2 regions of the Thermacetogenium phaeum DSM 12270 genome follow, and region 2 is predicted to be linked to the other one. Evidence: riboswitches for the same ligand, from Rfam matches in the RefSeq annotation. Region 2 holds a riboswitch; the other holds the start of a gene.
What was found. A riboswitch is a leader RNA that binds a small molecule or an ion and turns the genes downstream of it on or off. The one in region 2 is predicted to bind molybdenum cofactor.
Positions count from the first base shown of each region.

Region 1 (7,225 bases), 570 kb from region 2:
TCGGGGAAATAGATGTTGGCTGACTTGCCTCCCAGTTCCAGGGTGGCCGGGATCAGCTTTTTCGCTGCCGCTTCTGCAATACTGTAACCCACTTCGGTGGAACCGGTGAAGGCCAGTTTCCGGAAGCCGGGGTGTTCCAGCATGTACCTGCCGGTTGTGGAACCCCGTCCGGTGACCACGTTGACGACCCCCGGAGGCAAAACCTGATCAAGCAGTTTGGCCAGTTCCAGCAGGCTCAGGGATGTAACATTGGATGGTTTGATCACCGTGCAGCAACCGGCCGCCAGAACAGGAGCGATCTTCCAGGCGGCCATCAGCAGAGGAAAGTTCCAGGGGATGATCTGACCTACAACACCGATGGGCTCCCTGAGAATGATGCTCATGGTGTCCTTGTCGATCATCACCGCTTCGCCTTCCTCGGTCCTGATGGCAGCGGCAAAGTAGCGGAAGTGGTCTGAGCTCAAGGGGACATCGATGGTCATGGTCTCCCGGATCGGCTTGCCGTTGTCCATGGTTTCAACCAAGGCCAGCTTTTCGGCGTTCTCATCGATCAAATCCGCGATCTTCAGCAACATGGCGGAACGCTCCTGGGGGCTAACGTCCTTCCAGGTTTCCCAGGCCTTCCAGGCAGCTTTGACCGCCTCATCAACATCTTCCATGCCGGCTTCCACACAGGTGGCCAGCAGCTCACCAGTGGCGGGACAATAGGTGTTGAAAGTCTTGCCCTCCTTACCATCAACCCATTTCCCGTTGATGTAAAGCTTGTAACTGTCATCCATCGGTTTTTTCATTTTAAAAAACCCCCTTTTTAATTTTTTGACCTCGCTCCATTAACCTGCAACCGGCGCTGGCTCCTCTAACCCCTCTTTACCATCACCCCCTTTGGATAGAAACTCTACCAGGGAGACGGGATAAACCCCCTGCAAAAAGGCCATACCGGAAAGAGGTATGGCCCAGCTACTCAAGTTGTAAATCCCCTTTCCATAACGGGAGGTATGTCCGTTTCCAGACATACCCTACAGACCTGCTGCCATAGCCAGTGCCACAGGCGGACAGGTTCGGAGATGATATTTCCTTGGCTGTTGACTTAACTAAGCAATATCCATGCCAGGATATGGTTCCGGCCGGACATGATATCATTCATTAATTCCTACATCCAGCTTGGAGTCCTGAAGGAGACTTTCGCCTTGAATGCCAATAGATGTAAGCTGATTGTCGCGGTGTTGTATAATTTGTGCTACATTCCCCTGACAGGCCGGTACGGTTCCCCGGTGGATTCGGTTCGAAAGTGGTATCTCAATGGAAAAGCCGGAAATTAATTGGTCGGTGGAAGGATTTTCGGGAACATTGTCGAACGAACTTTTGAAAGGAATAGAGAATGAATAATTCTCCGAGCCTGGTGACCTGAAGCCAGCCAGGTATGGTTGCCAGGCCAATGGGTCTGGCGGGAAACCGCCGGGCCTCCCATTACGGAAAGGAGAGCACTATACGCCAGGGGGTATCTGTGCTCTCCTGCACAGATACCCCCTGGATTTATTATTTAAAGCTGTTACTGGCGGCGTTTGCCGGGATACGACCTGTTTCGAGAAACGGGACTTCAGAGGGGGAGGTGGCGTGACGATGCCAAACAACGGAACAGTTTCCCGTAGTATCGCCATAGCGTGGAAGATCTTCGTGAATACTGGCAAGATCCCCGCTACCGTGCGTTCAGAGATAGCGGAGTCCTGGCTGCGTTCCAGGCGGGCTGGTGTTGACCCATGGGATGGCGTCAGCCACCGGGTTTTAAGTGCCGAGCAACTTGAAGCACTGCTTTACAAAAAGAGGAGCTTAATCGACGTTGCCAGGCCTTTTATGACCAATCTCTATCATTTTGTAGCCGGTTCCGGTTTCATCGTTTTGCTGTCCGACGAACAGGGCTTCATCATGGAGGTTATGGGTGACAGTGATATCCTCAAAAATGCCGCAGAATTGAATCTTATCAGGGGAGCCAGTTGGATAGAAGAGGAGACGGGCACAAATGGTCTGGGCACCGCCTTGGCCATCAGAAGGCCAATTCAGGTTTCGGGAGAAGAGCATTATTGTCAGAAGGTGCATGGCTGGACATGCTCAGCGGCGCCAATTTACGATGATGACGGCAGGGTAATCGGCGCCCTTCAGATGTCGGGACCCTCGTTCAAGACTCACCCGCACACCCTGGGCATGGTGGTGGCCGCAGTGGAGGCAATCCGCAGTCAACTCCGTCTTCAGCGGCGGAACAGCGAGCTTGTCCTGCTCAATAACCGGCTGGGCAATATTTTCCATACCGTTTCAGACGGGGTTGTAGTGGTGGACAGGAACGGTCTGATCGAACAGGTTAATCCGGCGGCGGAAAAAATCTTGTCAAAGCCGGACAGCGAGATAAGGGGAGCCATGTTCAAAGAGTTTGTTGAGCGGGACCCGGGTATCGAAGAACTTCTGACGACCGGTAAAAGCTATACCGACAAGGAGGTGATTGTTAACAACAGAACGGGGATTGTCTATTGCCTCTCATCAGGCAAGCCGATTCAGGATGAAAAGGGTGCGATCACCGATGGAGTGATCTTTCTTAACCCCATCAATAAAATCAGAAATCTGGTCAACCGCCTCAGTGGTGCCCAGGCCACTTACACCTTTGCTGACATCATTGGTCGTAACAAGAAGCTTTTAAAGGCTGTGCAACTGGCCAAACTGGCTGCCACCAACGACAGCAATGTGCTGCTGCAGGGGGAGAGCGGCACCGGCAAGGAGGTCTTTGCCCAGGCGATTCATAATGCTAGTTCCCGTAGAAACGGGCCGTTTATCGCGGTGAATTGCGGTGCCATACCCAGAGAACTGATCGGAAGTGAGTTGTTCGGCTATGATGAAGGAGCGTTTACAGGGGCACGGCGGGGTGGCAGGCCCGGTAAATTCGAGCTGGCCTCGGGGGGCACCCTTTTCTTGGATGAGATCGGAGATATGCCCTTGGAACATCAGGTAGCCTTGCTACGGGTACTACAGGACAAAAGAATCACCCGCATCGGCGGAGAAAAGGTGATTGCCGTGGATGTGCGGGTGATTTGTGCCACCAATAAAGACCTGAAACTGGAGGTCGCCAGGGGTAATTTCCGCGAGGACCTCTTTTACAGGCTAAACGTGATCTCAATCTCCCTACCGCCCCTGCGTGAGCGGCGTGAGGATATACCACTTCTTTTTGATGTCTTCTTCGAAGAGATTTGCAAGAAAATGCATGTTGACATCAGGGATGTGGACCCCCGCGTGATTCCTTGCCTCCAGCGGTACCACTGGCCCGGTAATATCCGCGAGTTTCAAAATGTGATAGAGAGGATGGTTAATGTGGCCGCCGGGCAGAGTATCCGTCTGGAACACCTGCCCGAAGAAATTGTCTGCCCACACTCTTCCGGTTTGCAACCAGAGGGGGATGGGGCGCCCCGAGAAACGACCTTGCTCGCCGAGCGAAACAGGATCAAACGACTGCTGGCCGAAAAAGAGCGCCAGGAAATTTCCCTTCTTTTGGTCAAAAATAAGGGGAATCTTAGCAAGGTGGCGCGGGAACTGGGAATTTCCCGTAGTTCCCTCTACAGAAAATTGCGCAAACTTGATATCCTTTCTAAAGGTGACTGAACCATCTCAATGCCCTCAACGCCCCGGTTTGCTTGACACCGGGGGACCGGTGATGCTAAAATTCACTTGTGATTATGCCCGAAAAGTCGCTCGGGAAGGGTTGCCAGAGCGCATCCCTGCAAAGGATGCCACCCTCGAAGATCCCGGCGGAAGGAGGAAGGAAGTTGTTCGCGATAGTGGAAACCGGCGGCAAGCAGTACAAGGTGCGCGAGGGCACCGTGCTGCGGGTGGAAAAGCTGGATGCCGCTCCAGGTGAGGAAGTGGTTTTTGACAGGGTTTTGGCTGTAGAATGTGACGGCGATTTTAAGGTAGGAACCCCCTATGTCCCGGGGGCGCGGGTGACTGCCTTGGTGCGGAGTCAGGGTAAGGCCAAGAAGATACTGGTTTTCAAGTATAAGCCCAAGAAGAACTACCGCCGCCGCAAAGGCCACAGGCAGCTTTACACGGAGGTGGCGATTCAGAAGATCTTCTGCGGCCAGAATGGCGCGGCGGAACCGTCCGGCGGGCAGTCGGGAACAGATGATTGAGGCCTTATTTGTGGAAGGGGAGAGCGGTGAACTGGAAGGGTTTTGCGTCAGGGGGCATGCCGGGTATGCTCCCCCCGGAAGGGACATCGTCTGTGCCGGCGTCTCCGCTCTCGTCCAGACGGCCGTCGCTGCTTTGAAACGGTTTCTTTCCCGGCAACCGGCGGTCATAAGGGACTCCCAGGAGGAGGAAGGCGCCTGTGTGCGGTTGCTGTTGCCCCCGGATTTGCCTGAGGAGGACAAAAAAACGGCCGGGATTATTCTGCAAACCCTGGAAATCGGAATGCACGGAATTGCCGGGAGCTATGGAAAGTATATCGAGGTGAGGAGGTGTCGCCATGATTCTGGAGGGTTTTGATCTGCAGTTATTTGCCCATAAAAAGGGAGTCGGCAGTTCCCGTAACGGCCGGGACAGCGAAGCCAAGCGCCTCGGTGTCAAGAGATACGACGGCCAGTTCGTGCGGGCCGGAAATATCCTTGTGAGGCAGCGGGGAACGAAGATCCACCCCGGGTGGAATGTCGGCCGCGGTAATGATGATACACTTTACGCACTTGTCGACGGTTATGTGAAGTACGAGGGCTGCGGTAAGAACCGCAAGAGGGTCAGTGTTTACACAGAGGCTGTATAGATTTTCTTCCGGGAAGGCGGATCGTTTCCCCTGGTCGCCAGACCAGGGGAATTTGTCATCTGGGGTCAGGGCCAACAGCTAGGTGCCTTTCTGGGGAGTGGTCCCTTGTCGTATCGATTTTTCTGGCAGCTCATGGGATGATTATTCCAGATAGCCGGGTCAAATCCCTTAGTGCTTTGAGTGCAGGCAGCAGATAGTGAAGAGGCAGTAAGACCTTTAAGGGGATTTTGAAGATGTTTTATGATTATGCGAAGATATACGTTAAAGCCGGTGACGGCGGCAATGGTGCGGTTGCCTTCAGACGCGAGAAGTACGTTCCCGCCGGAGGCCCCTGCGGTGGTGACGGCGGGCGCGGAGGGGACGTGGTGCTCGTTGCCGACAGAAACCTGCACACTCTCAACGATTTCCGTTACCGCAAGCACTACAAGGCGGAGCGGGGGGAGCACGGACGCGGGAAGGACCAGCACGGCAGGAAGGGGGAGGACCTGATTGTGCGCGTCCCGGTCGGCACCGTCGTCAGGGATGCTGAAGGGGCGTTTTGCGTCGATCTGCACAGGCACGGACAGAGGGCAGTTGTTGCCCGGGGGGGCAAAGGGGGGCGCGGCAACGCCCGCTTTACCTCGCCCCAGTTCCGGGCTCCGCGCTTTGCCGAGAAGGGTGACCCGGGGGAGGAACGCTGGCTGGTACTGGAATTGAAGCTGCTGGCAGATGTCGGGCTGGTGGGCTACCCCAATGCGGGAAAGTCCAGCCTTCTCGGGCGTATTTCGGAGGCCCGCCCCAAAGTGGCCGGCTATCCTTTCACTACCCTGAATCCCAATCTGGGGGTGGCTCAGGCCGGGGAAAGAAGCTTTGTGGTGGCCGACCTCCCCGGCTTGATCGAAGGGGCGCACGAAGGGGCGGGGTTGGGTTTCCGCTTTTTGCGCCACGTCGAGCGCACCCGGGTTCTGGTCCTGGTCGTCGATACGGCCGGAACGGAGGGGCGTGATCCACGGGATGATGTGAAGGTGATCAGGCGGGAACTCCGCCTCTACAACCCGGAGTTGGCCGAACGCCCCCTGGTGATCGCCGCCAATAAGATGGACATCCCGGCCGCCGGGGAAAAGCTTGCTCTGTTGCGGGAAGAGTTCCCGGACATAAAGATCTATCCGATCTCGGCGCTGTGGGGAAGAGGGGTCGATGAACTCCTGTACGGGCTGGCCGGTATACTGGAAGAGGAGGAGGAAAAGGAAGAGGTTTCCGCTCCCCCTGCGGAAGAAGTGCGGGTGACCACTGTCGCCGACCGGGATGAAGGGGGCTTTGCGGTTACCAGGGATGAGGACGGTTTTCGCGTTGTGGGGAAAGGTATCGAACGCCTGGCCGCCCGTCTCGACCTGGAAAATCCTGATGCCCTGCGTTATTTTCACCACATGCTGCGCCTGATGGGGGTGGATGATGCCCTGCGCAGAAAGGGCATTGCTCCGGGCGATACCGTCAGCATCGGAGATCTTGAGTTCGAATGGGAAGAGTAAGAGAGAAGTACCGCTGGTGAAAAACGAAGGGAAAGCGGCAGGAATTGCCGGCGGGAAAGCAGAAAAATACCCACACAACAGTTACCGGCGAATGGAGCCCATCCGTAAAATTGGAGATGGCCGGATTGCCTGTTGGCTTTCGGTGCTCGGGGCGTCGGCTAAGAATTCGAGAAATCTATGAAAATTTAAACGTGGGGAAGGGATGCCGACCTCATTAGCGGAAATAGGGGAGAATGAGGCTGATGACGTCTTTAAATATCCGTGCTGCTCTCACCGGAGCGCGTAAGCTTGTCATCAAAGTAGGGACGCGGCTTTTGTGCGGCAGCAAGGGAGACCTGAACTTAAAACGCATGAAGGGTCTGGTCGAGGATGTGGCGGGCCTTTGGAAGGAGGGGCGTGATGTTGTTCTGGTCAGTTCGGGAGCTATCGGAGCCGGCGTGGGAAGGCTGGGGCTTCTGGGAAAGCCGCGCACGCTCCCCGAAAAACAGGCTGCTGCAGCCGTCGGCCAGGGGATCCTCATGCAAAACTACGAGTCTTTCTTCGCCCCCTTTGGGATCACTGTTGCCCAGGTGCTCCTGACGCGGGATGATATCAAAAACAGGGGGCGTTACCTCAATGCCCGCCATACCCTGTATTCCCTCCTGCGTTACCGCGCCTTACCCATCGTCAACGAGAACGATACCGTGGCCGTTGAGGAGATCCGCTTTGGTGATAACGACACCCTGGCGGCCCTTGTGTCCTGTCTTATCGATGCCGACCTGCTGGTTCTCCTGACCGATCAGGACGGATTGTATTCGGCCGATCCCCACGAGAACCGGGATGCCGAGCTGATCCCGGAGGTCTGGGAGATTACCCCGGAGATCGAGGCGGTCGCCGGAGGGCGCGGCTCCCACCTGGCCACGGGAGGGATGGAGACAAAGCTTCA
Region 1 is NC_018870.1:2,184,314-2,191,538, reverse strand. It holds gene TPH_RS10750 (aldehyde dehydrogenase family protein) at 1-791, opposite strand, end outside; gene TPH_RS16230 (hypothetical protein) at 831-965, opposite strand; molybdenum cofactor riboswitch at 959-1,076, opposite strand; molybdenum cofactor riboswitch at 1,377-1,496, shown strand; gene TPH_RS10735 (sigma-54-dependent Fis family transcriptional regulator) at 1,621-3,639, shown strand; gene rplU (50S ribosomal protein L21) at 3,804-4,166, shown strand; gene TPH_RS10725 (ribosomal-processing cysteine protease Prp) at 4,159-4,521, shown strand; gene rpmA (50S ribosomal protein L27) at 4,502-4,792, shown strand; gene obgE (GTPase ObgE) at 5,026-6,300, shown strand; gene proB (glutamate 5-kinase) at 6,543-7,225, shown strand, end outside.
Region 1: linked by a shared signal. The riboswitch ahead of TPH_RS10735 (sigma-54-dependent Fis family transcriptional regulator) and the one ahead of TPH_RS13565 (ABC transporter permease) in region 2 are both predicted to bind molybdenum cofactor.

Region 2 (7,225 bases):
AAAATGCAGAAAGTTCCTGTGAACAAGGCAGTAGGGATGATCCTCTGCCACGACCTGACAAAGATCGTTCCCGGCAGGGAAAAGACCCGGGCCTTCCGAAGGGGGCATATCATCACTCCCGCCGACATCCCTGCCCTTCTGGATATGGGGAAGAAGCATATCTACGTCTGGGATCCGGGGGCAGGCCTCGTCCACGAGGATGAGGCCGCCATCCGGCTCGCCCGGAGTGCCGCCGGGCCGGGGGTCACCTGGGGGGAACCCAACCAGGGGAAGGTGACTTTGAAAGCAGCTCACGACGGCATTTTGAAAGTCCGGTTGGAGCAGCTCAACCGGGTGAACAGCCTGGAGAAGATCTCCCTGGCCACCCTTCATAACAACCGGCCGGTTGCTGCAGGGCAGCCCGTCGCCGGCACCCGGGTGATCCCTCTGGCCATCGAAAATGAGATCCTGGTAGAGGCGGAAAGGCACTGCGGCAGCCCTTCTCCTCTCCTGACAGTTTTACCTTTCCGGCCCCTCTGGGTGGGAGTTGTCACCACCGGAACAGAGGTTTATGAAGGCCGCATCCGGGACGGTTTCTGCAGTATTGTCAGACGCAAAACCGCCCCCTTCGGTGCCAGAATGCTCGGCCAGGTGATCGTCCCCGACGATCCGGACTGCATCTCCCGGGAGATTCTCCAGATGATCGGGGAGGGTGCGGAACTGGTGCTGGTAACCGGAGGGATGTCTGTGGACCCGGATGACGTCACACCGGCGGGGATCAGGGGAACAGGAGCCCAGGTGGTCACCTACGGCGCTCCCGTGCTCCCCGGGTCCATGTTCATGCTGGCCTATCTGGGGCACGTGCCCGTCGTGGGGCTGCCGGGGTGCGTCATGTTCAACAAAACCACCATCTTCGACCTCGTCCTGCCGCGGCTCTTCGCCGGCGACCGGATAACCAGGGAGGATATTGTCGCCCTCGGTCACGGCGGTCTCTGCGCCGAGTGCGAAGCATGCCACTACCCGCACTGCTCCTTCGGGAAAAGCGCCTGGTAAACGGTGACAGATTCTCCGTTGAGCTAAGCAAGATTTCAAGGAATGGGGATTTTGAAAATGAAAAGTTGTTTGCCCCTGGAGGACTCCCAGGAGCTCCTCCTGAGTTCGATAAAACCCCTGCTAAGCGAGACGATCACCCTAGAGGAAGCACCGGGGCGGGTTCTTGCCGCAGATATCTTTGCTCCTCACGATCTTCCCCCTTACCCCCAGGCGGCCCTGGACGGGTTTGCCATCCCTCGCGAGGGGAAGAGAGGGAGCCCCCTTTCCGTGAAGAGAATCCTGGGGGCAGGGGATCTCCCCGGTCACCCTCTAGGCCCCGGGGAGGCAGCAGGTGTCCTCACAGGGGGGCATATTCCACCCGGTACCGCGGCGGTCGTCCGCCAGGAAGATGCCATGGTGAAGGACGGCATCCTGACCATTGATAAGGATCTAACCGTCGGGGAAAACATCAGGGATCAGGGAGAGGACTTCCCGGCCGGAGCGGTGATCGCCCGGCGCGGCACAAGGATCACCCCCGGTTTGAGCGCCGTGCTGGCGGCCTTCGGGTTTCAGGAAATCAGCGTCTTCCGCCGTCCCAGGGTGGCGATTGTAAACCTGGGGAAAGAGATCGCACCTCACCAGGCCACCCCCCTCCCCGGCCAGGTCCGGGACAGCAACGGCCCCCTGCTGGCCGCTTTGACCCGCCGCACCGGTGGTCAGGTCGTCGCTATCCATTACGCCCGCACGAAGACCGAAAAGCAGATCGGGGAACTGCTGATGGAAGCGGACGTGGTGCTGACCATCGGGGGAACGGCTTCGGGCAACAACGACCCGGGGCACCATTTCATAGAAAGGGTGGGAGGGCGCCCGCTCTTCGCGGGGTATCAGGTTAAACCGGGAAGCCACACCTCTGCCGGTATTCTCGACGGCAGGATTATCCTGATGCTGTCGGGTAACCCGGTGCCCTGTGCCGTCGGCTACCACCTCCTGGCCGCCCCGGTGCTGCGCGCCCTGCAGGGGCTTAACCCCTACCTGCACCGCATTCCTGCAGTCGCCACCAATTCCTTCCCTAAAAGGGGAGGGCCGCGGCGCTTCCTGTTGGGGTACGCTCTCGGCAGCCATCAGGGGTGGAGGGTAGCCGTGCTTCCCTTTCAAAAACCCAGCAATCTCCACTCCCTTATCGATTACAACTGCCTCATCGACCTTCCGGCGGGACACCCGCCGCTGCAATTGGGTGATGAGGTGAAGATCATTCTCCTGGAAAACGCCTGATGCCATCCTGTTGTGCGGGGCTATCGGGCGGATGTTGAATGGTCGCAGGAAATAACCCAGAGAATGCTTCCTGTTTTGCCGGTACCCACCTAGCGGTATGGGCATCTGACCTGAATATCAGGATTCTAAACCGGAAGAATACCATGAGCCAGCAGGCAAGAGCGCCCTGAGCCGGCCTTGACGAACCTGGTGCTCGCCCGGACCGGCGCTTTAATAACGGGAACCGGGTGGCAGAGATCGAGAACTTTCCTGTTCAGGATGGAAGCCAGCGGGGTAATTGGACAGCAATTTTAACTGGCGGGAATAGATTCTGGAAAGAAGGAGACAGGATGTCTCCTTCCATCTGTCGAAAAGAATAACAGAAAACTTAGGAGAAGAAATCATGGCCACCAACAAAGAGAGCCTCACAGAAGCAGCCGAAAAACAACGGGAAAACCCGGAACAGAAGAGCTTCCTGGGAGAACTTTCGGGAGCAATGGGTGACCTGGGCACTTTCCTCCCCCATGTGCTCGGAGCCATCTCCGTTGCCGGGCTCAACCCCGCCAGCATCTTCACCGGATTCGGGCTCTTCTATCTCTTTTGCGGCTGGTATTACAGGATTCCCATGGCGGTTCAGCCCATGAAGGCGGCTTCGGCGGCCGTCCTGGTGCAAAAGCTGACTCCCGGGGAGGTGGCGGCGGCCGGGCTGATGATCGGTCTGCTGCTGTTTCTCCTGGGCGTTACCGGTCTCATCGACAGAATCGCCCGGATCACCCCTCCGGGGGTCATCGGGGGGATTCAGGTAGGGTTGGGGCTTTCCCTGGCGACCCTCGGGATCAAGATGGTCGCTGCCGATCCCTTATTGGGCTGGCCGGTGCTGATCATGATGCTGCCCCTCCTCAGCAGCAGACGCTTCCCCGCCGCCATTATGGCAGTTCTGGTGGGAACGGCACTCAACGTGATACTCCACCCCGGCCTCGACCTGCCCCGGATCGCCTTCGGGGTGCACCTGCCCTCCATCATCTGGCCTGCAGCCGCCGATTTCCAGAAGAGCCTTTTCATGGTCGTCCTGCCCCAGCTCCCCCTCACACTGACAAACGCAGTCCTGGTGACGACCGCCCTCACCGCGGAACTCTACGGCAGCAAAGCCCGCCGGGTGAATGACAGAAATCTCTGCCTGACGATGGGGCTGGGCAACCTCCTGGCAGCGCCCTTTGGAGGGTACATGATGTGCCACGGGAGCGGGGGGGTGGCCGCCCACTACCGCTTCGGCGGCAGGACAAAGCACACCCCTTACATCATCGGCATCATCCTGCTGGTGGTGGGGCTGCTGTTGGGAGGCAACGGAGCCAAAGTCCTGTCCCTGATCCCCGATGCCGCCCTGGGCTGTCTCCTTTTTACAGCGGTCTCGACCTCGCCCTGGCAGCCAGAGGGGGCACCGGGTGCCGGGAGGACTTTTTCCTCATCCTGGCCGTGGCCGCCCTTGCCCTGGCGATCAATCCCGCCGTCGCCTTCATCGCCGGAATAGCGCTGGGCAAGGGATTGGAGAAGAAGTGGTTCCGCATCTAATAGATCATCTTTCCGGTCACAAACTGCTTGGTCAACTCGGACCTGGGGCAGTTGAAGATCTCCTCGACCGGCGCCTTCTCCACGAGCCTCCCCTGGTAGAGCAGGAGCACCTCTTCCGCTACCCGCCGTGCCTGGAAAAGATTGTGAGTCACCAGCAGAACCGTCGTTTGCAGTTCGTCGTGCACCTTCCGGATAAGTTCTTCGATCAGGGCCACACTGTCAGGGTCGAGGTTGGCGGTGGGCTCGTCCAGGAGCAAAACCCGCGGCCTGATGGCAATGGCCCTGGCCAGGGCAACCCGCTGGGTTTCTCCCCCCGACAGCCTGACGGCGCTGCGCCGGCTCAGTTCTTTAAGCCCTACAAAAGAAAGGGCTTCTTCCGCCCTCTCCCTGATCTCGGCGGCAGGGAGGCCGCGCAGCTTCAGCCCATAGACCACATTGTTATAGACGGAGGTGTTGAACATGTAAGGATGCTGAAAGACCATGCACATCTGGCGCCTCAGCTTCAGGCGCACCCCTTCCCCCACCCGGCCCGTATCGATGTTCCGAAAAATCACCCTGCCCGAGGCAGGCTCCTCCAGAAGGTTCAGTATCCGGAGCAGGGTGCTTTTTCCAGACCCGTTGGGGCCGAGGATGGCGTAGATCTTATTCCCCTCGAGTTTGAGGTCGTCGATCTCCAGTACCGTACGCCCGTCGTACTTTTTAACCAGGTCCTCAATCTCATATAAAAATTCCGGCATGGCACTACTCCCCGCCTTCTTATCCGAGTTTGGATTCATCCAGATGGAGCAGGATGCTGCTGACAATAAAGGAAAGGGCGAGCAGAACGCCCCCCAGAGCAACGGCGAACTCGAAGTTGCCCTGCCTGGTCTCCAGCACGATGGAGGTGGTCAGAACTCGGGTATAATAGCGGATGTTGCCGCCTACCAGCATCACCGCCCCCACTTCCCCAAAAGCCCTGCCGAACCCCGTCATAATACCGGCAATAATCCCGGAGCGCGCCTCCTTAATCACCATCCAGGCGGCCTGCCGCCGGCTGGCTCCCAGCGACCTGGCCGTATCCATGGCCAGTTTCTCCTTGGCGGCAACTGCCGCTGCCGAGATGCCGGCGATAATCGGCGTAGCCAGAAGCACCTGGGCGACGATCATGGCCGCCGGTGTGAAAAGAATGTCCAGAAAACCCAAGGGGCCGTTCCGGCAAAAGACCATGTAGACCACCAGCCCGGCTAGAACCGGGGGAAGGCTCATCAAGGTATAGATCAAGCGCAGCAGCAGCTTCCTCCCGGGAAACCTCTTCAGCCCCAGCAACGCCCCTAGCGGTACCCCGATCAGCGCCCCGATGACAACCGCGCTTCCGGAAACAGCCAGGGAAAGGCCGACAATGCCGGTGAATTCATCCCCCAGGGAGGTAAAAAACTGCCAGATCGAAGAGAGTAAACCGTTATCTGTCATCTTATCACCGAAGTTCTGACAAAAGTTTTGGCAATCAGCAAATGTGTCCCATCAAATGTCGAAGGCCGAAACCTTGCAGGTACTTGCCCTTGTTGGTTGCCGCCTCCCCTTGCTTCCGGCGTTCTTCAATGCTGGCGAGCAGCGACCAACCACGGAAGGGCAGGGCCACGATGGGCCGGACCCGGGAGCTCAAAGCGAAAAGAACAAGAACAAAGCGCCTTTGCTATCCTGCGGAGGCAGCGCCCCCTGCGGCCGCTTCCTGCCCAAAAGAAAACGCCTGAACTAAGCTTAATCGAAAAACCGCTTCAGTTCAGGCTTTGCATCCCACGATAAGATCTCTCCTTTCCAAACACGGGAGGCAAGGCGGTTTCCCGTCCTGCCCAGCGGCCAAAGACCATAGCCGGAGAGCCGGCCTCAGGCCTTTTGGCTCGGAGAAAAGATCCCATTTTTTATTATTCTTTTAAGATCTTCGTGACTTAACCGGCAAAATCCTTCCCTGTGCGACTAATTGTGCCGCTTTCCACCTGACACTGCGGAGCAAAAAACCCGGGCAACAGGCTCCCGGGTTTCCGGTAACGGCCGTCAGATATCTCCTTCATTTAACCATTTTGCCCGCCGCTTCGGCAGCCTTCAACCGGGCGAGGGACCTGCGCAGGGCCAGCTCTGCCCGGAGAACATCCAGACCTTCCGCTTTCTCCCGGAGGCGTTTCTCCGCCCGCTGTCGCGCCTGCTTTGCCCTTTCCACGTCAATCCTCTCCCCCCGCTCTGCAGTATCTGGGAGGATGCGCAGGACGTTGCCGCTCATCTCGAAAACCCCCATACCGCAGGCGACATAATGGGGCTGCCCCTCTTTGACGTATTTGATCACACCGATATCCAGCCCGCCGATAATAGGGGCGTGATTGCGCAAGATGCCCAGCAGGCCGTCCTGCGAAGGGATGACCACTCCTTCCACATCCTCTTCGACGACAACCCGCTCGGGGGTAACGATCTCCAACCGAAAGGTTTTCCCTTTTTCCTTAGCCTGTTCCGCCACTTAACTGACAGCCTCCAGTTCGCGCGCCCGGGCGACCACTTCGTCAATGGTGCTGGCATAAACGAAGCACTGTTCGGAGATGTCGTCATGGCGCCCCTCCAGGATCTCCTTAAAGCCCCTCACGGTCTCCTTAATGGGAACGTAAACCCCAGGCCGTCCCGTAAAGGCCTCGGCCACAAAGAAGGGCTGGGAGAGGAAGCGCTGGATCTTGCGGGCTCGCGCCACGATTAATTTGTCCTCCTCCGACAATTCATCCATACCGAGGATGGCGATGATGTCCTGCAGATCCTTATAGCGCTGGAGAACCTTCTGCACACCCCGCGCCACCTGGTAATGCTCTTCCCCCACCACATTCGGGTCAAGGATGCGGGAGGTGGAGTCAAGGGGATCTACCGCCGGGTAGAGACCCAGCTCGGCGATCTGGCGGGAGAGAACAACGGTACCATCCAGATGGGCGAAGGTGGTCGCCGGCGCCGGATCGGTCAGGTCATCGGCAGGAACGTAGACCGCCTGCACCGAGGTAATTGAGCCCTTGCGGGTCGAGGTGATCCGTTCCTGGAGCAGACCCATGTCCGTCGCCAGGGTCGGCTGGTAACCTACGGCCGAAGGCATCCTGCCCAGGAGGGCGGACACCTCGGATCCGGCCTGGGTAAAGCGGAAGATGTTGTCGATGAAAACCAGAACGTCCTGCCCCTCGCTATCCCGGAAGTACTCCGCCAGCGTCAGGCCGGTCAGTCCCACCCTGAGGCGCGCACCCGGCGGCTCGTTCATCTGGCCGAAAACCATGGCACACTTATCGATAACCCCGGACTCAGTCATTTCCAGGTAGAGGTCATTCCCCTCCCTGGTCCGTTCACCGACCCCACAAAAAACGGAAAATCCTCCGTGCTCGTAGGCGATGTTCCGTAT
Region 2 is NC_018870.1:2,750,453-2,757,677, forward strand. It holds gene TPH_RS13545 (molybdopterin-binding protein) at 4-1,032, shown strand; gene TPH_RS13550 (molybdopterin molybdotransferase MoeA) at 1,090-2,283, shown strand; gene TPH_RS13555 (solute carrier family 23 protein) at 2,666-3,790, shown strand; gene TPH_RS13560 (ABC transporter ATP-binding protein) at 3,828-4,568, opposite strand; gene TPH_RS13565 (ABC transporter permease) at 4,588-5,280, opposite strand; molybdenum cofactor riboswitch at 5,603-5,726, opposite strand; gene TPH_RS13570 (F0F1 ATP synthase subunit epsilon) at 5,876-6,316, opposite strand; gene atpD (F0F1 ATP synthase subunit beta) at 6,317-7,225, opposite strand, start outside.